4 regions of the Paenibacillus polymyxa M1 genome follow, and region 2 is predicted to be linked to each of the others. Evidence: predicted binding sites of a transcription regulator. Region 2 holds the regulator's gene; each other region holds the start of a gene.
What was found. The regulator Rex, encoded in region 2, represses fermentation and respiration genes when NADH is low (regulators of the CRP and FNR family bind a similar motif). The targets are predictions, from matches to a motif close to TTGTGAAATATTTCACAA.

Region 1 (3,221 bases), 160 kb from region 2:
CAAAGTCAACAGCAATTCCTTTTTCGTTACGAATTGGTTTAACTTTTGCATATTTAATGGCGCTCAAGGAGTCGGTAGCAACTGACAGACCCGCAATACCACAAGCCATGGTACGCAGAATATCACGGTCATGCAACGCCATTTCAATGCGTTCGTAGCTATATTTATCATGCATATAGTGAATAACATTCAAAGTGTTCATGTACAGTTTTGCCAGCCATTCCATCATAGGTTTGAAACGGCTCAACACTTCTTCGTAATCCAGCACTTCGCTTGTAATGGCTGGGAACTCAGGTCCTACTTGAACGCCGGATTTTTCATCCTTACCGCCGTTAATGGCATACAGCAGAGCTTTTGCCAAGTTGGCACGAGCACCAAAGAATTGCATTTGTTTACCGATTCTCATGGCGGATACACAACAAGCAATACCATAATCATCGCCGTAGATTGGACGCATCAAATCGTCATTTTCATATTGAATGGAGCTAGTTTCAATAGAAACTTTTGCACAATATTTTTTAAAGCCCTCAGGCAGTTTTTCTGACCACAGTACAGTCAAGTTAGGCTCTGGAGCAGGTCCTAAGTTGTACAGTGTGTGCAAGAAGCGGAAGCTGTTTTTGGTAACACGAGTTTCTCCAGTGACAGACATACCACCAATGGATTCTGTTACCCAAGTTGGGTCACCACTGAACAGTTCGTTGTAGTCAGGTGTACGCAGGAACTTAACAATACGCAGTTTCATAACAAAATGATCGACCAGTTCCTGAGCTTGTTCTTCGTTCATCGTACCTTCCTCAAGATCACGTTGAGTATAGATATCAAGGAATGAAGATACACGTCCCAAGGACATTGCTGCACCATTTTGTTCTTTAATCGCTGCGAGATATCCAAAATATACCCATTGGAAAGCTTCTTTTGCATTGTTAGCTGGTTTAGAAATATCAAAACCGTGCTCAGCAGCCATTTGTTTCAATTCATTCAAAGCACGAATTTGTTCAGAAATTTCTTCACGTAGACGGATTACGTCTTCTTCCATGGAATCAACTTCAAGGCTTTTCAATTGAAGTTTTTTATCTTGGATCAAGAAGTCTGCACCATACAGAGCTACGCGACGATAGTCACCGATTATACGACCACGACCGTATGCATCTGGCAAACCAGTAATGATACCAGCTTTACGAGCTGCTCTCATTTCATCTGTATAAGCGTCAAATACACCTTGGTTGTGTGTTTTACGAATATGAGTGAAAATGTCAACAATGCTTTGTGGCACTTCAAAACCATAGGCTTTGCAAGCGTCGATCATCATCCGAATTCCACCAAACGGCTGCAAAGAACGTTTGAATGGAGCATCTGTTTGTACACCGACAATTTGTTCTTTGTCCCGGTCCAAATAGCCCGGTTTATGTGAAATAATGGTGGATGGCGTATTTACGTCTACATCAAGCACGCCGCCGTTTGCCAACTCTTTTTTAGTAAGATCAGATACAATTTCCCACAATGCAGTTGTATTGGCGGTAGGACCAACCAAAAATTCTTCATTGCCAACATAAGGTGAGATATTGGTTTCAATAAAATCGTTGACGTTAACTTCTCTAGTCCATTTTCCTTTTTTAAAACCTCTCCAGCCAGATTGTTGCTCTTGTAATTCTCTCTCAATCACCGACATGTAAATCCCTCCAAATTGTTTGGTCTTCCGGACTTGTGATTTTTTTCACGTTTAAACTATTTCTTGAGCCCGGCCTTTTCACCGATGCCTTACGCTCAGTGTCGGGACCTTTCTTACACTCTTATTGTAGAATAATGATAGAGTGTAGTATGTGACATAAATCACAATATGAGTGATTTTTATCACTTTATTTTCCCTAGCTTCACGCCTATACCTTCAGCCTCGCCGCTCACCTCCCTTCCCAAACCAAGAGGCCCTCTATATAGAGAGCCTGCATTGGTATTGTATAGGAAAATGCTTTGTTACAAGCCTCTTCATACTATTATATTATTGATCAAAGCGTCCGTAGAAGGCATTGCGGTATACATCAGCCAATTCAGTAACCAGCGGCAGCTTTGGATTTGCAGTTGTACATTGATCCTCAAAAGCGCGGTCAGCCAGATAATCTACACGTGATTCAAAGTCTTTTGGATCGAATCCGAGTTGTTGGAACGATTCCTCGATACCGAGTGTTTTGTTCAACTTACGGATCGCGTCAATTAAGCTGTTAACCCCTTCTTCAGTGGTACGTGCAGGCAGTCCCAGTATGCGTGCAATTTCTGCATAGCGCTCATCTGCAACAAAGTGCGAATATTTAGGGAACGAAGCAAATTTTGTCGGTTTTTTCGCATTGTAGCGAATAACGTGCGGCAGCAAGATAGCATTCGTGCGGCCATGCGCCGTATGGTATTGTCCGCCCCATTTATGTGCAAGACTGTGGTTAATACCCAAGAATGCATTAGCAAACGCCATACCTGCAAGTGTAGAAGCATTATGCATTTTTTCGCGAGCCAACTTGTCGCCGATCAGAGCCGATTGCTCCAGGTATTGGAATACCAGTTGAATGGCTTTAATTGCCAGACCATCTGTGTAATCATTGGCCATTACAGACACGTAAGCCTCGATAGCATGTGTCAGAACGTCCATACCTGTATCGGCTACAGCTGTTTTAGGCAGCGAATATACAAACACAGGGTCAATAATTGCCACATCAGGAGTCAACTCATAGTCAGCCAGCGGATACTTCGTGTTGCCCAGGTTTTTGTCTGTAATTACTGCAAACGATGTGACTTCCGAACCTGTACCCGAGGTTGTAGGGATAGCTACAAATTGTGCTTTTTGACCCAGACGTGGGTACTTGTAAATCCGTTTACGAATATCCATGAATTTTTGCTTCAAGTTATTGAAATCAGTATCCGGATATTCATAGAACATCCACATGCCTTTAGCAGCATCCATTGGCGAACCGCCGCCGAGTGCGATGATGCAATCCGGTTGGAAACGTCTCATCATTTCAGTACCACGCTCTACCGTAACTGTCGATGGATCTGGCTCAACTTCAGAGAACACTTCAATCGCAACTGGTGTTTGGCGCTGGTGCAAATAATGAATGACGCGGTCCACATATCCGAGTTTCACCATCATAGGGTCAGTGATAATGGCTACACGTGTGATATCAGGCATTTTAGCAAGATACTGTGTCGAATTTTTCTCAAAATAAATTTTGGAAGGT
Region 2 (3,221 bases):
CTCCCTTGTGAATGAGTGCCGCCAGACGCATTTCCTCGAACATATCCAGGTTATTATTGCTGGCAGGACCGTCTGTTCCAAGAGAAACAGTAACTCCTGCACGCAGCAATTCAGGCACTCTAGCTACACCACTTGCCAGCTTCAAGTTGCTGCCTGGATTATGTGAAACCGCCACACCTCGTTCCGCTAATAAAGCTATCTCTTCGTCGTTCAAGTGTACGCCGTGGGCAACAAGTGAAGGGCGGGAGAAAAAGCCAAGCTTATCTAAGTGTGCAACTGGACGCAAACCGTAGTCGCGTACGTTTTGCTCAACTTCGGCGATGGTCTCGGACATGTGCGTATGCAATGGTAAATCGAGATCATGTGCTGCTTGAACAAATTTCTCAATAAACGCTGGCGGGCATGTGTATGGGGCATGCGGAGACATCATCGTTGTGATACGTCCGTCTGCTTTTCCATGCCAGTTACGGGCAAAAGTCACGGCCTCAGCCAGCTTGATCCGCTGTTCTTCTTCTGAACAGAGTCCAATGGCTCCACGCATCAAACTTGCACGGATGCCCGACTCTTCAGCTACACGTGCCACCTCATCCATATGATCGTACATATCCAAGAAAGTTGTGGTTCCACCTTTCAGCATTTCCAGCACTGACAAGGATGTTCCCCAGTACACATCCGTAGATGTAAACTTGGCTTCCATAGGCCACATTTTTTCCTGAAGCCACACTTGAAGTGCCAAGTCATCTCCATACCCTCGCAGCAGAGACATCGCCGCATGACCATGAGTATTAATCAGACCAGGCAAAAACAATAACCCGTTACCGTCGATTGCTTCCGTCTCTTCCTCACCCGCAGGCAGAGTCTCGCCAATGTAAGTAATACGGCTATCCTCCACAATCATAAAACCATGGATTACCCCAGCTTCAGGTCCATTCACGGCAAAAGAACCGTTTTTAATCATCCATTTATTCACTGTCATATTGTGCTTCTTCCTTTCCGTCCTCCAGGTAATAAGCGAGGCTAAGCAAATCAGTTGTAAAGTCTGTGGCATGTATCCGAATGTTAGCCGGTGCCTTGAGAATGATAGGTGCAAAGTTTAAAATCGCTCCAATTCCACTCTCAATGAGCCTATCAGCTACGTGTTGTGCCTCAAAATCAGGTACAGTAATAATCCCGATTCGAATATTTTTTTCTTTTACAGTCGTTTCCAATTCATCCATCGGCTGAACGACTAAGGTATTGATTCTGGTCCCAACCTTATCCGGGAACGCATCAAATACCGCCACAATCTTCATATTGTCTTTTAAATAAGCGTTATAGTTTGATAGGGCTTGACCCAGATTACCCGCTCCGACCAATACTACATTAATTTGCTGGTCGATTTTCAGAATATGGCGTATTTTCTCAATTAGATAAGAAACATCGTAACCGATACCCTTCCGACCAAAATCGCCAAAATAGGCAAGATCTTTACGAATTTGGGCCGGATTCAAATCTAACCTCTGTCCCAGCTCTTGAGAAGAGACCGTAGCCACCTCCCGTTTGTGCAGTGCATTCAGATAACGTAAATATACGGGTAATCTCCGTACGACAGCCTCTGAAATTTTATCTGATTTCATACTTGCTCCCCCTAATTGTAACGGACTTTAGGTGTCCGTCCGTTGTGCCTCTGTCTCCGGGGCGGATTGGAGCCATTCGGCGATGCGGGGCACCATTTGCTCCGACGGCATATGCTCCATTTTTGGTCCCGGTAACGAGTACAAAAAGTGCTTTCCATAATAGGATTCGATCACACGCGTATCGTAAACGATAACGACTCCGTGGTCGCTCGCTGTACGTACCAATCGTCCAAATCCCTGTTTGAAGCGAATAACTGCTTGTGGTACAGACAGCTTCATAAATGGGTTCTTCTTCTGCTGCTGGAGCAGCTCGCTTTTTGCCTCCAGTAACGGGTGATTGGGCGGTTGAAACGGCAAGCGAACGATGGCCAGACAAGTCAAAGCCTTCCCTGGAATATCGACGCCTTCCCAGAAGCTGCTGGTTCCCAGCAATACAGAAGCCTTGGCTTCCTGAAAACGACGGGTTAGCTTGCTGCGGCTCCCACTGTCCACACCTTGTCCTAACACGGTAATATCACTGGATGCCAACGCCTCTTTGAGCGGCTCATACACTTGCCGGAGCATCCGATAGGAAGTAAACAGAACGAGCATTCTCCCCCGCGTCGCCTGAGCAGTCGCTCCTAGAGAGCTAACGAGCATTTCTACAAAGTGTGCATCCCCTACACTGCCCTTCACACTCGGAAAATCCCGCGGAATGACCAGCAACACCTGATCCCTGTAATTAAAAGGTGATGGGAGCTGTGACGTCATTAATCGTCCTTGATCCGCGGCCTCCTGCAAGCCGAGTTGATCGGTCATGTACTGAAACGACTTATCTACCGATAAAGTAGCAGATGTCAGAATAATACTTCTTTTTTTGTCAAAAAACATTTCTTTCAGCTGGCGGCTCACATCGACGGGCACCGCATAAAATTGCAATGATTTACTACGGAATTGCCCACTCGCTTCGAGCCAATATACAGTTGTTTCATCATCGAGTCGTATAAAGAAGCGCAAATTTTCCCTAATCCCCGCCAAATCCTTAAGCAGACCCGTGATATCTGTAATGAGACTATCCGCCGCATAATCGTCGTGTTCTTCCTTGACATCCAGCATCAGCTTGTCGCCCTTGCGCAAAATTTCACTCAACGTTACATAAAGCTGATTTTCCAACGCCGCCGCTTGATCCCACTTTGCAGGCTTGGCCGACGGTTTGAGACGCGAAGAAAATTGTCCCGTTTCACCCGGTGTGGCATCAGAGCGCTCTGGCAACATACCAAACAGCTTATCGCTTAGCAGGTCCCAAGTTTCCTTAACCTCTAACACGAGTGGGTACAGCTGATCAATGGTCGAGGCCCATTCCGTCGACTTCTCATGCCCCGACTTTGCCAACTGCTGACGTAACGAAGGCAATTGTCCGTTCTTACTGTCCTTGAACAATCGAGTCAGCGTATGCACGAGTGTGAAATATTTCATATGCATGCCTAAGTGCTTACCGGCTACTTCCTCTAAATGATGGGCTTCATCAATTACAAGATGTTCATAGCTAGGCAATAGCTGGTGACTTGCTTTGACGTCAGTGAACAGCTTGGAGTGATTCGTAATAACCACATCCGCTGTTCCTGC
Region 3 (3,221 bases), 2.0 Mb from region 2:
ATTGAACTTGATCATATTTTGCTCTGCAAAAACTATAATCATTCGAATGAAATCATTGAGAAAGCCCAGCACGTACAGAACATTACAGTCGTCGGAGCTGGATACATTGGTGTTGAACTGGTAGAAGCTTTTCAAATGAACGGTAAGAACGTAACGCTGATCGACAGTGCTGATCGTATATTGAATAAGTATTTAGACCATGAGTTTACAGACCGGATTGAGAATTCCCTGAGAGAACATGGCATTAAGCTGGTACTTGGCGAGACAGTAAGTCGTTTTGAGGGGACTAACGGTAAAGTAAGTAAGGTCGTGACCTCTAAAGGAGAGTATGAAACAGAGCTTGTTATACTCTGTATCGGTTTCCGACCTCAAACGGATCTGCTCAAAGGTCAGGTAGATATGTTGCCTAACGGTGCGATCATTGTGGACAATTATATGCAAAGTAGCTGCCCGGATGTGTTTGCAGCAGGCGACAGTTGTGCAATTCGTTATAATCCGACTGGCAAAACAGCGTATATCCCATTGGCGACGAATGCGGTTCGAATGGGGACGCTGGTGGCACGCAATCTGGTACAGCCGACCATTGCCTACATGGGAACACAAGGAACCTCGGGTATCAAAATTTACGAAGATAATATTGCGGGAACAGGAATGACAGAAGCCGCAGCAACCGACGAGGGGATGACTGTAGAAGCTGTAACCATTGAAGATAGCTACCGTCCTGAGTTTATGCCAACCTCTGAAAAGGTATTGCTGAAGGTTGTATATGAGCAGGAGACACGGAGAATTGTTGGGGCACAAATTATGTCGAAGGTCGATTTGACGCAATCCATTAACACGCTGTCTGTAGCCATTCAAAATCATATGACCATTGACCAGTTGGCTTTTGTCGATTTCTTCTTCCAGCCGCACTATAACAAGCCTTGGAATTTCCTGAACGCGGCAGGTTTGCAAGCATTGCCTACAATATCCGAACGGAACCCAGTTACTGTATAATTCGATTTGTCTGTGACATTGTTCATAAGTTTGTCAACAATCTGAAGCGTACGGATGAATCCTTATAGTACAATATAGAGAGCATAAGGATTAGGGGGAGACTTTATAATGGATTTGTTTTATATCCTTTTTCTTGTAGTTGTTGCAGCCGTCGGTCTGGGCGGAGTTCTTTGGTTCTTGAGAGCTGTTGAAAAGGAAGAATACAATTAAATGTAAAGCGCGTAGTAGCGCAGTAGATGTAATAAAATAGAAAAACAGTCCTTTATCCAAGGGCTGTTTTTTTTACACTTTATAAAGTGATTTTTTTCACAAACAAAATCACTGATTTTAAATAAAATATAAAAGAAGAATATTTTGTTTAAAAGATATTAAAGGAGCGGGGGCAGATGGCAAGCTATAAACCGGGGCAAATTGCCGAAAAGACGGTGGAAACAGGAGTGGCCAAGGCGAACAACCCGTGGACTGTGGCGGTAGTATTGGGATTTTTAGCAGGTGCATTTATTGCACTCGGGTTTTTGCTGGATATACGCGTTATTGCAAGTGCACCTAAAGAATGGGGGAGCATTGCTACCTTTATTGGAGCTGCGGTGTTCCCTGTAGGTCTGGTGTTAGTTTTGATCGCTGGTGGGGAATTGCTGACCGGTAATATGATGGCAGTGCCTTTGGCGAGATGGGCAGGACGAATTAAGACAGGAGCCATGCTTCGTAATTTGGCGATTATTACGCTCAGTAATTTTGCAGGTGCATTATTTGTTGCATTTTTCTTCGGTCATGTTCTGGGCTTGACCGAAACGGGTCCTTACCTGGATAAAGTGGTGGATATGGCAGGACATAAGCTGCATGAAAGCTTTTTGCAGTCTTTTATATCAGGTATAGGATGTAACTGGCTCGTAGCACTGGCTGTATGGATGGCTTATAGCACAGACTCCATCGGCGGCAAAATTATGGGAATTTGGTTCCCGACCATGGCCTTTGTTGCTATCGGATTTCAGCACGTTGTAGCCAATATGTTTCTCATTCCGGCGGCTATTTTTGCAGGTCATTTTTCGTGGGCAGAGTATGTTATGAATTTCATTCCGGTTTGGTTGGGGAATTTGGTAGGAGGCAGTCTGTTTGTGGCTGGAGCCTACTGGCTGGCCTATCTGAAAAAAACTCAAACCAACACACATTCCGTGAATGAATCTCAAATTACTCCTTCCGTTGCATCCAATCCGTTGAGTGATCATGCATAATCACGTTACTTTATGAAGCAATGAACAAAGCAAATCCGCCATGACAGGCCCGGGGGAACGAAACCTGTCATGGCGGATTTTTTTGGGAGTGGTCCATGATTTGGCATGGAGGATGAGTGTGCTCTCGTCCATAATGCCTTGATCTCTTTTACCCTGGGTATGTAATGATGAAACAGGATGATAAAAAAATAATTATGATTTTTAAAATCCGTTTTGCTCTAAACAGCAGGCGGATTTTTATATATTTTGGAGAGATGCTGTGTGGTAAAATCCTTCTCTTGCCATAGGCCAAAGCTGTAGATATGATAAGAACAGTGTAATTTTTGGAAACGGTAACGGAAAGGAGCATTAACACCATGGATCATCGCAATAGCGCGCCTCTTGAGGCCACACTTCAACACAACTTACACAGAGGACAGCGGATGACGGAGCAGCAGAACGGTATTTTTCCGGCCGTATGCCCGTTGGATTGCCCGGATACGTGTGGGCTCCTGCTTCACAAGGAAAATGGAAAGATAGTCAAGGTGACTGGTAATCCGGATCATCCCATTACCAAAGGGGCTATATGCAACAAAGTCCGGAATATGACCGAGCGAGTATATGATCCGGATCGGGTGCTTTATCCGTTGAAGCGTGTAGGCGCCAAAGGGGAAGGGAAGTTTGAACGAATTAGCTGGGAGGAGGCGGTCGATACCATTACAGGTCGGTTCAAGGAGCTGATACGTACGGATGGACCGGAATCCATTCTCCCCTACAGCTTTTATGGCAATATGGGTGTATTGAGTGTGGATGGAATGGATCGTCGCTTTTTCAATGCGCTGGGTTCAAGCCAACTGGATCAGACGATTTGCAGTGTGGCTGGGAATGAAGGCTGGGCATCCGTTATGGGATTTAAGGGCGGCACAAGCCCGGAGGACACAGAGGATGCAGAGCTCATTATTGTATGGGGCGGAAACGTCATCAGCACCAACATGCATCAGGTCGTATTGGCTG
Region 4 (3,221 bases), 2.6 Mb from region 2:
ACCGTACGAAGCGACTTCGCGTACGCATATCCCGAAGGCATATCGAGTTCTTCCCACACTTTAGGCAGATCTTCTTTACGGACACCAATCAAATCCAGCCGTTGTCCCCCAGTTACTTTTACAACTTTAACGTTGTATTTAAGCGATACATCAGCTATTTTCTTCAAATCTTCTGGAGTCGTTACCCCGCCGTACATTCTTGGCACCACTGTAAACGTTCCATCCTTTTGAATGTTCGCGTGCAATCGCTCATTTACAAACCGGGAATCTCCCTCATTTTCATAGGTATCAGGGTTAATCATACCCAAGTAATAATTCAGCGCCGGACGGCATTTGGAGCATCCTTCATCATTATGCCAGCCGAGTACATTCATCACTTCACGCGTAGTGGTCAGCCCTTTGGTTTTGATCGCTTCCACAATTTCGTCCCGACTCAATGTTGTGCAACCACATATTCCCTGCTTGGCTGATGTTTTGAAGCTGTCTCCAAGAACATATTGCAAAATTTGCTCAACAACCGGCTTACATCCTCCGCAAGAACGCGTAGCTCCGGTACATGCCTTAATTTCATCAACGGTGGTCAATCCATTTTCATTGATTGCTTCCACAATTGCCTTTTTAGTCACACCGTTACAACCGCAGACAATTTCATCGTCCGCCATGGTTTCAACGGATGACGTTTTCGCCCCGTGATTGCCGCATCCAGTACCCATGATCTGTCCATAGATCTCATCTGTCATTTCCGTTTGCTGACGCACATATTTTTGCAGACTAGCAGATTCACTCACATCGCCAAACAGTACAGTACCAACAATTTTATTATCACGAAGCAGTACCTTTTTGTATGTTCGCTTCCACTCATCCTTCGCTACAATCGCCGTATGTTCAGGTTGGGTTATGAATTCGCCAGCTGAGAAAACATCTACCCCTGAAATTTTAAGCTTGGTGGAAACTACCGATCCTGCATAGCCTTCAGTATCCACGCCTGCCAAATGCTTGGCAATCACACTTCCCTGTTCAAACAGCGGAGCTACCAGACCGTAGCAGATTCCACGGTGCTCAACACATTCCCCTACAGCGTATACATCCGGCATGGAGGTTCTCATGAAATCATCGACCACAATCCCGCGGTTCGTTTCCATATCACTTTCTTTAGCTACCTGGATATTAGGTTTAATCCCGACGGCCATTACAACCAAATCTGCTTCCAGCTCGCTTCCATCCGAGAAGCGCAGTCCTTGTACCCGATCTTGACCGTACACTTCCGCAGTTTGCATTTGCATAGCAAACTTGATTCCCTGACGTTCCAGTTCTGCTTTCAACATCGCAGAGGCTTCCCGGTCTAACTGACGTTCCATCAAATCTTCCATTAGATGAACGACCGTAACATCCATCCCGAGGTTGACCAGGCCTTTAGCTGCCTCCAGCCCCAATAGACCTCCGCCAATGACAGCGGCCTTTTTATAGGTCTTCGCTGCTTCCAGCATGGCCGAGCAATCGGCGATATCTCGGAAACCAATAACTCCCGGTAATTCTTTACCCGGAATAGGCAGAATAAACGATTGTGAACCAGTAGCCACCAAAGCCACATCGTAATCAATTTCCAGTCCGTCTTCGGTGAGAATCTTCTTGTGCTCACCGTCGATACTTTTAACCATTTTTCCTGTATATAAAGTAATCCCTTGATCCGCATACCATTGCAAATCGTTCAGTATGATATCATCTATTGTTTTACTACCTTCCAACACATAAGAGAGCATGATCCTGTTATAGTTCGGATGCGGCTCACTTCCCAGGACTGTAATTTCATATTTATCTGTTAATTTTAAAATTTGTTCGACCGTATTGATACCAGCCATCCCGTTCCCTATAACCACAAGCTTCTTTTTACTGTTTATCATATACCGGTTCCTCCATTCATTCGACGCTACTTCCTATCCGACGACATCTCTACGTTTCTAATGAATATTGTTTATGCTTCTATTCTAATACAGTAGATAGGTCTATATGTGATTTCGATCACAATGTAGTTAAAATTATGAATATTTAGGGATTTCCCTATTCTATTTCAAGGGATTAAGGTAAGGACCGGAAATCATAGCAGTGTCATCGAAAGAATCTTTCCAATTCATGCGTAAATACAACCGTTATAAGGAATACTTTATGAACAACTTGTATCTTATGGGAAAACGAATTGAATTGTTTGGAGGTAATCAGCATGTGGTCTAAAATCATTTCTTATCTTCCTAGCTGGAGTACACTCTTTCAAGCTGGCCTCGCGTTGATTATTCCTTTAGGCATTTATTATATAAACACCTCGATTTATTCGTTTGTCGGCAGTAAGGGAGCCAAATCCAAACACTCTTCCAGTCATCCGCTCTCTAATAAACATAACGAAGGGCACATGGATCAGCAGCATGAACCGAGCTCTAAAATTACAGGAAATTATGATTCCGACTTACAGGCAATTCGTGAAGCTATAGGCGAAAATAGTGATGTGCATTTTCGTGAGTTTGTGGTAAAGAAATTTCATGCTCGGTCCGTGTTAGTCTTCATAGAAGGTATGCAGGATGAAAAACTTATGAGCAAGCAGGTATTGGAGGTCTTGATGTTTGAAGGCCAGCAGCAGGGTCAGGATCAGCAGGAACAACCGGAAGGTATAAGTAACTCTTTTATAAAAGAAAGCCTGATGCCACTTACGCAAATTAGTGAAGTTACCCGTATGGAGGAACTGTACGAGTTCATCCTTTTAGGTCATACAGCCCTATTAATTGAAGGAATGAAGGAAGCGCTACTGGTGGGCCCTCCTAATGGCGCTATTCGCTCCGTCAATGAGCCAACCTCTGAAGCATTGCTTCGGGGTCCCAGAATCGGTTTTACGGAAGTATTGAGTGAAAACACTTCGATGCTTCGGCGCCAGGGTTTAAATAAAAGTTTGGAATTGAAGAAATTCCAAGTGGGCAGCAGAATCAAAAAGGATCTGGTTATCGCGTATATAAAGGATATTGTGAATCCAGACCTTCTTGAAGAAGTAAGCCGCAGAATATCAAAAATAGACATGGATTTTTTACCTGAATCCGGGTATGTGGAACAACTCATCGAAGACAATTATTTAAGTCCATTCCAACAGGCTCATAATACAGAGCGTCCTGACCGTGTTATTAATGCTTTGTTGGAGGGAAGAATAGCGATCTTACTGGATGGTACTCCCTTTGCACTTA

Region 1: pflB (formate C-acetyltransferase) is a predicted target of Rex. The motif match lies at 1,819-1,836, and genes of this name have one in related genera.
Region 3: PPM_RS24345 (formate/nitrite transporter family protein) is a predicted target of Rex. The motif match lies at 1,291-1,308, and genes of this name have one in related genera.
Region 4: nirB (nitrite reductase large subunit NirB) is a predicted target of Rex. The motif match lies at 2,008-2,025, and genes of this name have one in related genera.

Annotation. Positions count from the first base shown of each region.
Region 1 is NC_017542.1:3,534,561-3,537,781, forward strand. It holds gene pflB (formate C-acetyltransferase) at 1-1,669, opposite strand, end outside; gene adhE (bifunctional acetaldehyde-CoA/alcohol dehydrogenase) at 1,997-3,221, opposite strand, start outside.
Region 2 is NC_017542.1:3,375,242-3,378,462, forward strand. It holds gene PPM_RS15125 (amidohydrolase) at 1-976, opposite strand, end outside; gene PPM_RS15130 (redox-sensing transcriptional repressor Rex) at 963-1,616, opposite strand; gene dinG (ATP-dependent DNA helicase DinG) at 1,644-3,221, opposite strand, start outside.
Region 3 is NC_017542.1:5,418,437-5,421,657, reverse strand. It holds gene PPM_RS24350 (FAD-dependent oxidoreductase) at 1-996, shown strand, start outside; gene PPM_RS24345 (formate/nitrite transporter family protein) at 1,383-2,228, shown strand; gene PPM_RS24340 (molybdopterin-containing oxidoreductase family protein) at 2,585-3,221, shown strand, end outside.
Region 4 is NC_017542.1:772,517-775,737, reverse strand. It holds gene nirB (nitrite reductase large subunit NirB) at 1-1,901, opposite strand, end outside; gene PPM_RS03440 (spore germination protein) at 2,219-3,221, shown strand, end outside.